DNA from 2 places in the Comamonas sp. Z1 genome. Region 2 is predicted to be linked to the other one. Evidence: predicted binding sites of a transcription regulator. Region 2 holds the regulator's gene; the other holds the start of a gene.
What was found. The regulator FNR, encoded in region 2, switches genes on or off when oxygen is low (the NO sensors DNR and NnrR bind a similar motif). The targets are predictions, from matches to a motif close to TTGATNNNNATCAA.

Region 1: cydD (thiol reductant ABC exporter subunit CydD) is a predicted target of FNR. The motif match lies at 6,049-6,062, and genes of this name have one in related genera.

What each region holds. Positions count from the first base shown of each region.
Region 1 is NZ_VOQT01000033.1:1,923-9,955, reverse strand. Features, by position in the region: gene cydB (cytochrome d ubiquinol oxidase subunit II) at 1-845, opposite strand, end outside; gene FSY45_RS26440 (cytochrome ubiquinol oxidase subunit I) at 859-2,448, opposite strand; gene FSY45_RS26435 (amino acid ABC transporter ATP-binding/permease protein) at 2,480-4,204, opposite strand; gene cydD (thiol reductant ABC exporter subunit CydD) at 4,201-5,946, opposite strand; gene FSY45_RS26425 (nitronate monooxygenase family protein) at 6,187-7,143, opposite strand; gene FSY45_RS26420 (ABC transporter substrate-binding protein) at 7,427-8,033, opposite strand, start outside.
Region 2 is NZ_VOQT01000001.1:485,847-493,879, forward strand. Features, by position in the region: gene FSY45_RS02150 (HD-GYP domain-containing protein) at 1-325, opposite strand, end outside; gene FSY45_RS02155 (sulfite exporter TauE/SafE family protein) at 436-1,149, opposite strand; gene hemN (oxygen-independent coproporphyrinogen III oxidase) at 1,153-2,535, opposite strand; gene fnr (fumarate/nitrate reduction transcriptional regulator Fnr) at 2,804-3,526, shown strand; gene FSY45_RS02170 (hypothetical protein) at 3,590-3,853, opposite strand; gene FSY45_RS02175 (FixH family protein) at 4,111-4,416, opposite strand; gene ccoG (cytochrome c oxidase accessory protein CcoG) at 4,543-5,985, opposite strand; gene ccoP (cytochrome-c oxidase, cbb3-type subunit III) at 6,068-6,979, opposite strand; gene FSY45_RS02190 (CcoQ/FixQ family Cbb3-type cytochrome c oxidase assembly chaperone) at 7,007-7,144, opposite strand; gene ccoO (cytochrome-c oxidase, cbb3-type subunit II) at 7,162-7,794, opposite strand; gene ccoN (cytochrome-c oxidase, cbb3-type subunit I) at 7,814-8,033, opposite strand, start outside.

The DNA of each region.
Region 1 (8,033 bases), on a different contig from region 2:
AGCGGCATGAGCAGGCCGATACCGGGCACCAGCCAGAGCAAGGGATAGGACTTGAAGTTGGCCATCCATGCCCCGGCAGCCACGGCTGCGGTCTTGTTCAAGGGGTTGGAGGGACCGACGGGGTTGATCTCGCTGGTAATCACATAGCCGTTGATGCCTGTAGCCAGCCACAGGCCGGCAGCCGCAAACAGCACGGTGGTCAGCACGGCAAACCATGTGCCGTACCTGGCGGCGCGGCTGGCGACTTCTCCATCGGTCTTGAACATCAGCCAGGCCGCACCGTGCATGAGCAGCATGGACAGCGAGACCAGACCGCACAGCAATGCGAAAGGCGTGAGCAGACCGAAGAAGCTGCCGTCATAGTAAATGCGCATATCGTCACCCAGACGAAATGGCACGCCGAGAATCACATTGCCCACTGCCACGCCGAACAGCAGCGCTGGCACCAGACCCGTGATGCACAGCACCCAGTCCCAGCGATTGCGCCAAGCCGCATCCTCATGCTTGCTGCGGAACTTGAACGCCACGGGGCGCAGGATCAGCGGCACCAGCACGGCAAACATGGCCAAGTAAAAGCCCGAAAAGGACACGGCGTAAAGCTGGGGCCAGGCCGCAAAGATGGCGCCGCCACCCAGAATCAGCCACACCTGATTGCCTTCCCACACTGGGCCGACGGAGTTGATGGCCGTGCGGCGCTCGACATCGGTCTTGGCCGTGGCGCGCAGCAGGCCCATGGCGCCGAGGTCAAAGCCGTCGGTGACGGCAAAGCCCACCAGCAGCACGCCGAGCAGCAGCCACCAGATGAGGCGCAGCACGTCATATGAAATCAGTTCATGCAAGATCATTTGGTTGCTCCTCTCAGCTTTGGCCGCGTGCCAGCTTCTTGATCATGGGTTCGTAGAGGCTGAGGTGAGGTTCGCTCTCATGCTCGGGGCCCTTCTTGATGGCCTTGACCATCAGCTTGAGCTCGATAACCAGCAGCACGGTGTAGATCAGCACGAAGCCGGCTATGGTCAGCAACAGCGTCTTCGCGCCCAGATTGGAAACCGCCATGGCCGTGGGCAGCACGCCTTCGATGATCCAGGGCTGACGACCCAGCTCGGCCACCACCCAGCCACATTCGGCGGCGATCCAGGGCAGCGGAATCGAGAACACGGCAACTTTGAGCAGCCAGGGGTAGGCCTCAAGCCTGTGGCGGGCAGCCAGCCAGAAGAAGGTGCCGGTCAGCACGATGAAGAACATGCCCAAGGCCACCATGATGCGGAAGGTCCAGAACAGTGGACCGACCGGCGGCACTGTATCCATTGCCGCCTGGTGGATCTGTGCTTCGGTCGCCTTGCGTGGGTCATCCACATAGCGCATCAGCAGCAGGGCGTAACCCAGATTGGCGCCATTGTTCTCAAAGCGCAGACGTGCCTCGGCGGGAATCTCGGCATCGGTCCTGGCCTTGCGAATAGTCTGCAGCGCGTCATAGGCGTCGATACCGTTGCGGATATTGCCCTCCGCACTCTTGACCAATTCGTTGATGCCGGGAATTTGGGTGTCCAGCGAACGCGTACCGATCAGGCCCATGACCCATGGGATGTGCACGGCAAAGTGGGTCTCGCGCGCCTCGCGGTCGGGGAAACCAAAGGCCGTGAAGGAAGCTGGTGCGGGCTCGGTCTCCCACATAGCTTCGATCGACGCCAGCTTCATCTTCTGGTGTTCGGATGACAGATAGCCGGACTCATCGCCCAGCACCACCACCGACAGCGAAGCAGCCAGACCAAAGGATGCGGCCACCGTCATCGAGCGCTTGGCCAGATGGATATGACGACCCTTGAGCAGATACCAGGCCGAAATACCCAGCACGAACAGCGAGGCCATGACATAACCCGCCGACACCGTGTGCACAAACTTGGCCTGCGCCACGGGATTGGTGAGCACGGCAAAGAAGTCATTCACTTCCATGCGCATGGTCTGGGGGTTGAAAGTAGCACCCACGGGGTTCTGCATCCAGCCATTGGCGACCAGAATCCATAGCGCCGAGAAGTTGGTGCCTACGGCCATCAGGCAGGTGACGATCAGGTGCTTGACCTTGGAGAGGCGATCCCAGCCAAAGAAGAACAGGCCGACAAAGGTCGCCTCCATGAAGAAGGCCATCAAACCCTCGATCGCCAGCGGTGCACCAAAGATGTCGCCCACATAGTGGCTGTAGTAGCTCCAGTTCATGCCGAACTGGAACTCCATCACCACGCCGGTAGCCACACCCATGGCGAAGTTGATGCCGAACAGCACGCCCCAGAACTTGGTCATGTCGCGCCAGATGGCTCGTCCGGTCATCACATACACCGTTTCCATGATGGCAACGAGTATGGACAGGCCCAGTGTCAGCGGCACAAACAGAAAGTGGTAGAGCGCCGTTATCGCAAACTGCAGTCGCGATAAATCGACGATATCGAGGTCCATGGTCAGGTCCTTTCTCTCGGTACTTCAAAAATCAATCGGAAAAACATATGGACTGCGGTGCAACAGCACCCAGCGCATCGGGTCGCAGCCTTGCCATCAGCCGCTCAAACTCTGGGGTGCCGCGCAAGGCCTGCGCTCTCACCTGTCCTGCCTGCAGATACACAATGCGATCGGCGAGGCTCGCCTCACGCTGCCAATGCGTGGCAAAAATCAGCGTTCGCGCGCCGCTCTCAGCCGCCTGCACCAACCGCTTCAGCACATCGGCAGCAGTGACGGCATCCAGTCCCTCGGTCACCTCATCAAGCAGCCAGCAGCGGTCTGGGCTCAGCAGCAGTCTGGCCAGTGCCAGCCGGCGCGACTGGCCTCCGGACAGACCCAGGCCGCCTTCACCCAGCATGGTGTCCAGCCCCTGTGGCAGGGCCATGACGTCGCTTCTGAGACCTGCAGCCTGCAGGACGCCCCAAAGCTGCTCATCGTCGGCCTTGGCATCGGCAAGCCTCAGGTTGTTGCGCAGGCTGTCCTGAAAAAGCTCGGTTCTCTGTGTCATCCAGCTGCAGCCGCGGGCCTGAACCACGCCTTCGTCCGGCTGCAGCTCACCCGCCATCAAATGCAGCAAGCTGGTCTTGCCTGCGCCGCTGCTGCCAATCAGCGCCACGCGCTCGCCCTGGCGCACGTTCAGGTCTATCGGACCCAATTGACGCAGTCGGACAGACTGCAGGCTGACGGCCAGCTTCTGCACAGGCTGCTGCGGACTCTCTGCCGCTTCGGCCTTGGCCACCAGCGGTGGAGCCAGCCTGCGCAGCGCCAGCCAGGTACGCCCGGCCTGTTCTGCCCCTCTGCGCAGAGCTGCAAACGGCTCCATTGCCGACAGTGCCAGCAAAATACCCAGCGCAGCAACCGGCGCGTTGATGCGGCCCTGCTCCATCAACCAGGCCATCAACAGCACGGATGCGCTCAAGGTAATGGCCGACACCGCACCATAAGCCTGGGCGGCAGCCGCTTCGGATTGATAAAGCCGCTCATCGGCCAGGGCGCAGCGCGCATCGCTGTGCAGCACTTGCTGCACCTGGGCAGGCAACTGGCCTGCCATCAGCAGCTCGGTCTGGCCTGCAACCAGATCCACGGTTTGGGCACGCATGGCCTCCAGTGCCACGGCACGGCGTACGGCAGCCTTGCGGCTGCGCAAACCATGCCACAGGGCGATGCCCCAGCCAGTCAGCAGCAGCCACGCCAGGGTCAACAGGCCCAGCCACCAGCGCATGAATCCGTAGGCCAGAGCCGCCAGCAAGGCCGCGCCCAGCGCCGCTACGGCGGGCACCAGCAGGCGCAGATAAAGATTGTCCAGGGCATCCACATCGGAGGTCAGACGCTGCAACAGCCTTGCCGGGCGCTGCAGCAGCAGGCGGGCGGCCTGCGGGCGAGCCCAGCTCAGGAACAGTCTCTGGCGCAAAGCGGCCAGCACGGCCAGCGTGGCATCATGGGTCACCAGGCGCTCGGCATAGCGGGCACCGGTACGTCCCACGGCCAGCAAGCGAATGCCGGCCGACGGCATGAACACATCGAACACCAGGGCCGTGGCAGGCACCAGCCCGGCCAGTGCCGTGGCCGTGATGAACCAGCCCGACAAGCCCAGCAATGCCATGCCCATCAGCACCGTAAGCGCTGCCAGGGCTGCACCTCCCAGCCAGAGATTGCGCGGCGCCATCTGGCCCAGCAGCTTCAGCATCTCGCGCATTGAAATGGTTTGCATCTTCATGGCTGCGGCTCCCGCGCCGGTCGCAGCAGCGGCAACTCGATCACGCGATCCATGGCAGCGGCCAGCTGTGCATCGTGGGTGGCGACCAGCATGGTGCGCCCCCTGGCCAGATGGCGCAGAGACTGCGTGATCTGGGCTGCTGTCTCGGGATCGAGATGAGCAGTAGGTTCATCGACCAGCAGCAGTCCGGCCTGTGTCTGCGCGGCAATACGTGCCAGAGCCAAACGCACCACCTCGCCACCGGAAAGGCCTGCGCCGCCCTCACCCAGGCTTGCGCCGGGGCGATGCGCCAGGGCCTCATCAAGTGCCGCCAGCTGCGTAGCTTCGGCAATCTGTTCAGGTCCTACAGAACGTCGCCCCAGCGCAATATTGCGCGCGGCCGAGCCGGCAAAGACATGGGGCAACTGACCCAGCCAGGCCATGCGCCGGCGCAGCTGGGTAGCACTGCCGGCATCAAGCGTTTGCCGGTCGACTTCGATACGGCCTTGCTGTACCGGCAAAAGGCCGGCAATCTGCGCCAGCAGCACGGACTTGCCGCTGCCGCTGGGACTCCACAGCGCCACATGCTCGCCAGCCTGTATGTGCAAAGACAGCGGCGCGAGGCTGGAGTCACTGCCTGGCACCTGAACCTTGAGTTCCGAAACGCTTACGGACACAGGCTGGCCAGGCCATGACTGCTCATCGACCGGAGATGCTTCAGCGGCATGCTGCGCACCGACAACCTGCATGGACTGCGCCTGCATGGACTGCGCCTGCATGCTCTGCAAGGTCTGCAGTGCGGCCTCGCCCGCAGCTCTGTCATGCCAGACGGCCGAGAGATCGCGCAAAGGCTCGAAAAATGCCGGCGCCAGCAGCAGCACAAACATGGCCTGGCCCAGACCGAGCTTGTCGCCCCAGGCGCCGAAATTCAGCGTGCCCAGCAGGTGAAAACCTATATAGACGGCCACCATGGCCACGCCCAGTGCCGAGAAAAGCTCCAGCACCGCAGAAGACAGAAAGGCAATGCGCAGCACGCGCATGGTGCGGGTGCGCAGGTCTTCGGCATGGTCACGCAGCCGCTGGCCCGTCAGCTCCACGGCATGCAGAGCACGCAGCGTGCTTAAGCCGCGCAGGCGGTCCAGCAAGAAAGCGTTCATATGACCGAGCTGCAGCATCTGCTCTTCGCTGGCCGCCTTGGCACGCCAGCCCACGAACGCCATGAAAAGCGGAATCAGCGGCGCGGCAACCATCAAAATCAGAGCAGCGACCCATGACTGCAAGGCCACGGCAGCCAAAATCACCAAGGGCAGCAAACGCACACGCCACATCGCGCTCTGGTAACGCGCCAGCCACGGAACAATGGCCTCGGCCTGCTCGGCCATGGCACTGGCGGCCTGGCCGGAAGCTGGGCGGCTCTTGTCCAGCGGCGATGTCTGAGCCAGCGACTGCGCCACCCGGGCGCGCAAGCTGCTGAGCTGCACGCGCGCTGCACGGTTGGCCAGCATGCCGCCATGGCCTTCTGCCCGGGCTCGCAGCAAGCCCAGCAACAACACGCCAGCCGCCATGGGCCAGACGGCCGCCATGCCCTGACCGTTGGCCATGAGTTGCACAGCCCAGGCCAGCAAGGCTGCCTGCGGCAGCCATATCAGCCCGGCAAGCACCTGCCACACAGCACCCGCGCTGGGGCGACGGATGACGCTCGCCAGCTCGGCATGTGCTGTATCGACCTGGTTGTCGGTGGAGGAAGAAGTGGTGTACTGCATTTCTTAATTTTCAGTATTTACTGAAATTAACGGAATACTACTCTTCTTTTGATAATCATCATGACTTGATATGCAAAAGCCAATTGCAGGACCAGGCCTACATTGATACGCATCAACTCCGAAGCAATTTAACAAGGGTTAACCCTTGCACAAGTCGTGCTTGAGCAACATCAAGCGAGCAAACCGCCCATAAAAAACGGCGTCCGAAGACGCCGTTGGCACAGAAGATAGTGAACTGCCTCAGGCAACCAGCAGGCTTGCCTTGGCTTCGGCGTACTCACGCTTGAGGCGAGCCACCAGCTCCGCCGTGGACTGCACCTTGTCAATGGCACCGATACCTTGGCCACAGCCCCAGATATCTTTCCAGGCCTTTTGCGCACCGCCGCCAAAATTCATCTTGCTGGGGTCGGATTCGGGCAGGTTTTCCGGATCCAGACCGGCCGCACGAATCGAAGGTGCCAGATAGTTGCCATGCACGCCTGTGAACAGATTGCTGTAGACCACGTCGTCGGAGCTGCCCTCGACGATCGCCTGCTTGTAGGCTTCTACGGCGCGCGCCTCGTCGGTGGCAATGAAGGCCGATCCGATATAGGCAAAGTCCGCACCCATGGCCTGGGCCGCGAGAACCGCCCCCCCCGTGGCAATCGAGCCGGACAGCGCCAGAGGGCCGTCAAACCATTGGCGAATTTCCTGCACCAGGGCAAATGGACTCTTCACACCCGCATGGCCGCCAGCACCGGCTGCCACGGCGATCAGGCCATCGGCACCTTTTTCAATGGCCTTGCGCGCAAACTTGTTGTTGATGATGTCGTGCAGCACCACACCACCCCAGCCATGCACGGCCTGGTTCACATCCTCACGCGCGCCCAGGCTGGTGATGATGATGGGCACCTTGTACTTGGCGCAGACCTGCATGTCGTGCTCGAGACGGTCATTGCTCTTGTGCACGATCTGATTGATGGCGAATGGTGCCGAAGGGCGATCGGGATGGGCCCTGTCCCAGGCCGCCAGAGTCTCGGTGATCTCTGCCAGCCAGTCCTCCAGTTGCTCGGCCGGGCGGGCATTGAGAGAAGGCATGGAGCCGACGATACCGGCCTTGCACTGCTCGATGACAAGCTTGGGATTGCTGATGATGAAAAGCGGCGAGCCGATGACAGGCAGAGCCAGCTTTTTGAGGGCAGGTGGCAGCTTGGACATATGTTGTCTCCTTCTTTGTTTTATAAATAAAAAGGGCTGCAGCGTTTGTTCCAGATACGCCGGCAGCTCTTATTTCAGAAGCAGTTCAAAGGACGGCTCACTGTTTGCACCCCTGTGCCGACGGTGAAGCCGTCCGACTGGCCTTTGGCCAGTTTCGCCTGCCATGGCGCCACTCCCTGTCCCCAGGGCAACAGTTTTTGCTTTCTCTGTGTCCGGAGGATCATCGTGATGGGAGCGGCCACAAAAAAGGCCTGAACGCGATGCCGCGTCAGGCCTTGATTTCTTACTGCGTCACACGCCCGGCGGCATTGACGATGGACAGGTCCACATATTTGGATCCCACTTGCCCGGGCTTGAAGTTCACCCAGTAGCCACCCAGGTCATAGGACTCCAGTCCGCGCAAGGCGGCACTCATTTTTTCCGGCGTCACCGGCTGGCTTCGGCGCATGGCCTCCACGATGACTTTGGCATTCACATAGCCTTCCATCATGGCAAAGCTCACCGGAACGTCCAGGGTCTTGCCTGCAGCAATCGTCGCGTCGCGAAACTCCTTGTTGAGCTTGCCCGAGACCTTGTAGGGACTGGGCACAACCTGGGCAATCGACAGACCGCTCATGTACTCCACAGGAAGACGCTTTGCCAACTGCTCGATATCGGCCTCGGCGGTGGCATAGACCTGGGCGGTGCCCCCCTCCATGCGATATGCCTCGACAAATGCCGCCGTGGCAGGGCTGGAAGCCACCAAGAGAATGGCTTGAGGCGAAGTCTTCGCGGCCTGCAGTTCCTGCACAGCCTTGTCCGAGCCACCCCGGCTCTTGAGCATGGCCGATGCGACCAGCTTGGCCCCGCTGGGGTTCACGGCCTTGATCACCAAGGCCGTCAGCTCCTGC
Region 2 (8,033 bases):
GCACGTCATCAAATACGGAAACCGCGCCCAGAAACCTGGACTGCACGCCCAAAATACTGTTACGCCATGCATGCGCATCGTTCTCAGGGGGGACAGGAGCGGGTTGAGGGTCTGCGGCCGGAGGTGCTGCCGCTTCCTCCAGATCGCTTCTCGATAGATCGACCTGAACTGCCTTGAGCTTCAGGGTCCTAAGTGTCTGCAACTGCTCGTCATTGACAATCTTGAAACTGCTGACGGGAAACGGATGGCGCAACCAGCCGGTCTCCAGATGGACATACATGCCGATACGCAGTTGTCCGATATCAATAGCAACGAAACGATTCACTTTGAGCGCTACACACAAGATAAGACATTATTCCGCAGTTCCATGACTGCTCAAGCATGACTAGGGTCTGTTGGGATGCAAACAGCATCAACAATCCCCTCTTGTGTGACTTATCGGCACCAAAGGCTGGGTTTGTAGACCAGGTCCATCCACAAAGCCCAACTCGCAACGCCAATCAGCATCAGACCTGCAACTCTGGTGCCCCATCTGGCCCGCAATGCATTGACATGCGACTGTCCCAGTTGCCACAGCCAGGGACCCGCCAGCAGCCACAGTGCACCACCAACGGCAAAGGCTGCCATGGACAAAGCCCCTTGCCAGGCGCCGCCACTCAAGGCCGCCACCAACACAGCCGAATACAGCAAACCACAAGGCATCAGTGCCCAGGCAAAGCCTGCTGCCAGACTGCCGCCTGGCGCGGTGACCCAGGGCTGAACCCTGACCCAGACGGAACGCCCCGCCCGCTCCAGCCAGGCTGGCTGCCGCGCCTGCACCACCATGGCCAGTCCCCAGGCCATGACCGCCACATGCATCAGCGTCCAAAGTCTCTGCAATGCCGTTGTCTGACTGGTCAGCCAGGCCAGGCTTTCCATAGCCACGGCCGCGATCCCGCCCAGCAGGGCATAGGCAGCGATGCGCCCCAGATGAAACAGGCTGGTACGCAGCCATTGGCGTTTTTGCAGGCCGAGCACGACAACTGGCTGCCCGCCGCCGACAGGCTTCGCTGCTGTGACCACACTGCAGGGGGCAGCACACATCACAAGACAATGGGGCCCACCCACGAGCCCCATGATCAAAGCAGTCCAGACCAGCGAAAACAACATGCGCTAGATGATGCGCGAAAAGCGGGCGCGGTTCCGGTCGGCCTGCAAATATCGGTCAAACAGCATGGCTACTCCGCGCACAAAAAACCAGCCCAGGCCAGTGACCTTGAAGCCCTCGGCGGACAGCTCGACCAAGCCGTTGCGCTGCATCTCTGCCAGCGCATCCAGCTCCGCAGCGAAGTATTCGCGGAAATTGATAAGCCAGGCCTGCTCCATGGGCTCATACAGGACGGAGCCCTGGCACATGATGGACATGATGACGGCTCTGCGCACCAGATCGTCACGTGAAAGTGCCAGTCCGCGCTGCACGGGCAACATGCCGCCATCGACGGCATCGTAATACTCTTCAAGAGTCTTGACGTTCTGGCTGTAGGTCGCGCCCACCTTGCCGATAGCCGATACGCCCAGTGCAATCAGATCGCAATCAGGCTGGGTGCTGTAGCCCTGAAAATTGCGATGCAGGCGCCCCTGGCGCTTGGCAATGGCCAAAGAGTCGTCAGGCAGCGCAAAGTGGTCCATGCCTACATAGACATAACCGCCATCCATGAATGCATCAATTGCGCCGGAGAGCATGTTCAGCTTGTCCTGCCCCATGGGCAGGTCTGCCGATTCGATGCGCCTTTGCGGCTTGAAGCGCTCGGGCAGATGCGCATAGGCATACAGTGCAATGCGATCGGGGCGCAGCTCATTGACCTGTGCCAGCGTGCGCGCAAAAGACTCGGGCGTCTGCCTGGGCAAACCGTAGATCAGGTCCACATTGATGGAGACAAAGCCCAGGCGGCGCGCCTCGGCCACCAGCGCAAATACTTGCTCGGCGGGCTGCTCGCGGTGCACCGCTTTCTGCACCGCGGGATCAAAGTCCTGCACGCCAAAGCTCAGGCGATTGAACCCCATGTCCTTGAGAGCTCTCAGCCGCTCGTTGCTGACGGTGCGCGGATCGACCTCGATGGAGTACTCGCCCGCGGGATCCAGCTTGAAATGTTCACGCATCAAGACCATCAGCTGCTGCAACTCGGCATCGCTGAAAAAGGTCGGTGTGCCTCCGCCCAGATGCAGCTGGCTTACGAGCTGGCCTTTGCCGCAATGCTCGGTATGCATGGCCAGCTCGCGGCTCAAGTAGTCCAGATACTCGGCAGCCTTCTCATGATGCTTGGTCACGATCTTGTTGCAGGCGCAGTAATAGCAAAGCGACTCACAGAACGGCACATGCACATAAACGGACAGGGGCAAAGCGCGCGAGCCAGAATGCGTCTTGCGCTGCTTGAGTGCCAGTATGTAGTCGTCTGCACCAAAAGCCTCAACAAAACGGTCGGCTGTTGGGAACGATGTGTAGCGTGGGCCGGGGATATCAAAGCGGCTCAGCAACTCAGGCGTGACTGCGGTCATAACTGGGAGTTAGGGTGCGCCCACACTCTGTATAGAGCAGATTTCAATGGAAATCAGATCCTGAAAATCATGCCCAAAATAGGCAAAAGCGCATGTTTTTGAACGAATACAGGCAATGTGCCCCAAGGCAATCACCCTGTCCTTGATGAAAATCAAGAGACCTCAAGGCAAGTGCTGCGACAATTTGATCCATCTCATCTTCAACCACGAGGTCAATGACCAGCGCGACTCTCCACTCCGTGTCTGTCTGCGCCGTTGCAAAAAGCCCATGAATCTTCAGACCATCAAAGCATCCTGCTCCAACTGCAATCTGCGTGAACTGTGCATGCCCATGGGCCTGGACGATGAACAAATGGAGCGCATTGACGAGATTGTGGCCACGCGCCGCAAGGTCAAGCGCGGCGGTCTGCTGTTTCGCAATGGCGAAGAGTTCACCTCGCTGTATGCCATACGAACCGGCTTCTTCAAGACCAGCGTGGCCACCGAAGACGGACGCGATCAGGTCACAGGCTTTCAGATGGCTGGCGAAATCATTGGTCTGGACGGCATCGTCAACGACCACCACACTTGTGATGCCGTGGCCCTGGAAGACGCCGAGGTTTGCGTCATGCCGTTTGACAAACTGGAGCAGCTCTCGCGCGAGGTCACTGCCCTGCAGAACCATGTGCACAAGGTCATGAGCCGCGAAATCGTGCGCGAGCATGGCGTGATGCTGCTGCTGGGCAGCATGCGTGCCGAAGAGCGCCTGGCGGCCTTTGTGTTGAACCTGGTCCAGCGCCTGTCGGCACGCGGCTTTTCCAAGTCGGAACTGGTGCTGCGCATGACGCGCGAAGAAATCGGCAGTTACCTGGGCCTCAAGCTCGAGACCGTGAGCCGCACTTTCTCCAAATTTGCAGAGGAAGGCATTGTGGAAGTCAAGCAGCGCCACCTGCGCATCCTGGATACCGAGGCGCTCAAACGCATCGTCAACAGCCAGCAATGCCAGAACTGAACCGAGTCGACAGACACTCTCAAGACAAAGCCCGCGGACAGCGGGCTTTTTTGTCTGTGCGAATTAATCGGGCAGAGGCTCGGAAACGATGCCGCCATTGAGATCGCTGACGGAGCGCCCCAGCATCACCGTCATCGCACCTCCGATCAGGGTCACGACCCAGAAGGCAAAAAAAGCGACCGTATAGATGGCCTGGCGCGACCAGTCCAGGGGGGAGCCCAGCCAGTGCACATCCAGCGGGTCCACAAAGGCGAAAACCACCATCTCCATGATTGCCGCCGCCAGAAAGGCCGGCCAAACAATCCACATCCAGCGTCGAGCATCCATCCTGATTCTCCTTGGGCTGTGGGCTTGGTCATATTTTGCACAACAGTGGTGACCGTTCATGCAGGACTGCGGGCATGCACCGTGGCGGGAAACCCTGAACCACTCTCTTTTCAGTAGCATCCTGCGCCATCTGGATATCAAAAAACCATTTGCTTCTACATCAACGTTAGGCAGAGCATGCGCAACACGCTCTGATTTTGATATCGGCAACAAAAAAGGCCGCAAAAGCGACCTTGGCGGAGCAAGCGCCGGAGCGCTCAGCGATCCAGCGGATGGTCCTTGGCTGGCGTGGCCGCATGATTGCGGCCGGTGACTGCTGGGGCCAGGCTTTTTTCACTTTCGCTCAGGCGCTGGTTGATTTCCATGCCATGGCGGTAGTAGTCAGGGTCAATCACGGGATCAGGCCTGCTCAGTGCGATGTATGCGGTGACAAAGCCGGCAATCACCACGATCACCGGGCCGGCGATGATGAGCCAGACATGGGCAAACTTCCACCAGGGCTTGCCGTCCTCGGGGTGGATGATCTTGGCCGTTTGCGAGACCTTGGCTTGTGCTGCCGACATGATGAAACCTCTTTCCAAAATTCTGACCACCCAGACACACACGGCAGGGTGGCATAAATTGTTGCCGATTGGCGGTGCCCTTGTCCGGCCTCCGTGATGGCTCACGAAGACCGTCAAGACCTGGCATTAACGCGGCACCAGGAACACCGTCTTCTCGGAAATACGCCCTGCTCCGGCAGTCACTGCATCCACATTGAAGTGTACGGGGTGCGAGCCGGGAGTTGCTGAGCCATACGGAATCTGCAGCCGCACCGCAATGCCGCGCGTCTCTGCAGGGCCAACGCTCACTTCCTGCTCGGATGCGACTTCCAGATTCTCCAGGCCCACGGCGCTGATACGGTAGCGCTGCTCGGACTCGGTGGCGTTCATGATCTGCAGACGGTAGACGTTCTCCAGCTTGCCGCCCGCCACGATGCGCGAAAGCGCAGCACGGTCGCGAATCACATCGACCTTGAGCGGCTCGCGCAGCACCAGACTGGCGATCATGGCAGCGCTGAGGGCCACCAGCACGGCCGAGTAGATCAGCACACGCGGGCGGAAAATGCGGCGAATCACCTGCACCTGCTTCCAGGCCTTGGCCACGGCATTCTGAGTGGTCAACCGGATCAGGCCACGCGGATACTCCATCTTGTCCATCACGGAGTTGCAGGCATCGACGCACAGACCGCAGCCGATGCATTCGTACTGCAACCCTTTGCGGATATCGATGCCCACGGGGCAGACCTGAACGCAAAGCTTGCAATCTATGCAGTCCCCCAGGCCCTGTGCCTTGTAGTCGACGTCTTTCTTGCGCGGGCCGCGAGCTTCACCACGTTCGGCGTCGTAGCTGACGATCATGGTGTCCTTGTCAAACATGGCACTCTGAAAGCGTGCATAGGGACACATGTACTTGCAGACCTGCTCGCGCATATAGCCGGCGTTGCCGTAGGTGGCGAAACCGTAGAACGCCACCCAGAAAATCTGCCAGCTGCCCTGGAAGGCCATCAACTCCACACCCAACTCACGGATGGGCACGAAGTAGCCGACAAAGGTGAAACCTGTCCAAAGAGACAGAGCGATCCAGAGAAACTGCTTGAGCGACTTTTTCCAGATCTTCTCCAAAGTCCAGCCGCTCTTGTCGATACGCATGCGGGCACTGCGATCGCCTTCGACCTTGCTTTCGATCCACATGAAGATCTCGGTGTAGACCGTCTGCGGACAGGAGAAGCCACACCACAGACGCCCGGCTACGGCGGTAAACAGGAACAGCCCCAGTGCGCTGATGATCAGCAGCCCCGTCAGATAGATGAAGTCCTGCGGGTACAGCACCAGTCCGAACAGATAGAAGCGCCGGGCCCCCAGATCGAACAGCACCATCTGGCGCTCGCCCCACTGCAGCCAGGGCAGGCCGTAGAAGACGATCTGGGTCAGAAACACCATGGCCCAGCGCCAACGTGAGAACACGCCGCTAATAGAGCGTGAGTACACTTTTTGCTCGGAAGCGAACATAGGCACCAACTCAGGCCCACCCTCATGAGGCTCAGGCGTGATCGGTATGACTTTTCGGGGCTTCCCCTGATCGCACGGCATCGCAGTTCCTTAATATTTTTGTAATTACTGAAAATTGAAACGCGAAAAAGGCGGTGCCAGGGCACCGCCTTTTAAAAACGCATTACTTCTGGTTTTGCGTATTCGAAAGACTCCAGACATAGGAAGCCAGCACGGCAATTTGCGCCTCCGTCAACTTCTCTTTCTGGGCAGGCATCTCATTGTGCTTGCCGTTGTTGACGATGTTGACGATTGCCGCCTCACCCCAGCCATGCAGCCAGATGTCATCGGTCAGGTTAGGAGCTCCCAGCGCGGGGTTGCCCTTGCCGTCCATGCCGTGACAAGCCGCACAGGCCACGAATTTGGACTTGCCCTGCGAAGCCTTGACGGCATCGTGAGGGCTGCCCGACAGGCTCAGCACATAGTGCGCCACGTTGCGCACATCCTCCGCCGAGCCCACGGCTGCCGCCATGGGCGGCATCATGCCGATACGGCCGTTGGTGATGGTCTCCCTGATCTTCTCGGGAGATCCGCCATGCAACCAGTCGCCGTCCGCCAGATTCGGGAAGGACTTGCTGCCGCGAGCGTCAGAGCCGTGGCATTGCGCACAGTTGTTCATGAACAGACGCTCGCCAATGGCCATGGCCTGAGGGTCCTTGGCCATTTCTTCGGTGGGCATGCTGGTGAACTTGGCATACAGAGGCTCCAGGTCCGCCTTGGCCTTGGCCATTTCCTTGTCGTAGGCGCCGGTCTGACTCCAGTCCAGCTTGCCGCCGAAGCCGCCCAGACCTGGGTAGACCACAAGATAGCCCAGGCTGAAAACCACGGTGATCACGAACAGACCCATCCACCACTTGGGCATGGGGTTGTTAAGTTCACGCAGGTCTTCGTCCCAGACATGGCCTGTGGTGTTGTCGCCCGAGGGAACGACCTTCTTGCGGGCCACCAGAATCAGCAGCAGCAAGCAGCCAAAGATGCCGATCAGCGTAATCGCCGCGACATACACCGACCAGAAATTGTTAATGAAATCGCTCATGGGATGTTCTCGTTGTGGTGATCAGACTCAGTCTTCCAGGAATGGAACCTGAGCTGCCTCGTCAAAACGGGCCTGGTTGCGGCGGGCATACGCCCACCACCAGATGCCCACGAAACACGCCAGCGATGCCAGCGTGGCCACGATACGCATGGTGGTGATATCCATTTCCAGCCCTTTCTCTCTTACTTGACGGCGCGACCAAGGACCTGCAGATAGGCAATCACTGCCTCCATCTCTGTCTTGTCCTTGACCTCGGCCTGAGCACCGGCGATTTCCGCATCGGTGTACGGCACGCCCACCTTGCGCAGCGCGCTCATGCGCGTTGCCACGGCCGTGTCATCCACCTTGTTGGCTTCCAGCCAGGGGTAAGCAGGCATGTTGGACTCGGGCACCACGTCACGCGGGTTGTTCAGGTGGATGCGATGCCATTCGTCGCTGTACTTGCCGCCCACGCGATGCAGGTCGGGGCCAGTACGTTTGGAGCCCCACTGGAAGGGGTGGTCGTAGACGAACTCGCCAGCCACCGAGTAGTGGCCGTAGCGCATGGTCTCGGCGCGGAAGGGACGGATCATCTGCGAGTGGCAGTTGTAGCAACCCTCGCGCAGATAGACGTCACGCCCCATCAGCTGCAACGGCGTGTAGGGCTTGAGACCCGCCACGGCTTCGGTCGTGGACTTCTGGAAGAACAGCGGCACGATTTCCACCAGGCCGCCAATGGTCAGCACGAACAGCGTCAGCGCGATCAGCAAAAAGTTGCTGGTCTCGATCTTCTCGTGCGAAAAGCTCTTGGGAGCTGCGTTATTTTGATCAGACATTGCTTTTGCTCCTCAATGCTCAGGCGTGAGCCACCACGGCAGGCACTGCCACCTTGACGGAACGGCCGGCCATTGCGGTCTTCCAGGTGTTCCATGCCATCACCAGCATGCCGCCCAGATACAGCAGACCGCCAGTCACGCGAATCACATAGAAGGGATAGGTCGCCTTCACGCTTTCCACGAAGGTGTAGGTCAGCGTGCCGTCGGGGTTGACAGCGCGCCACATCAGGCCCTGCATC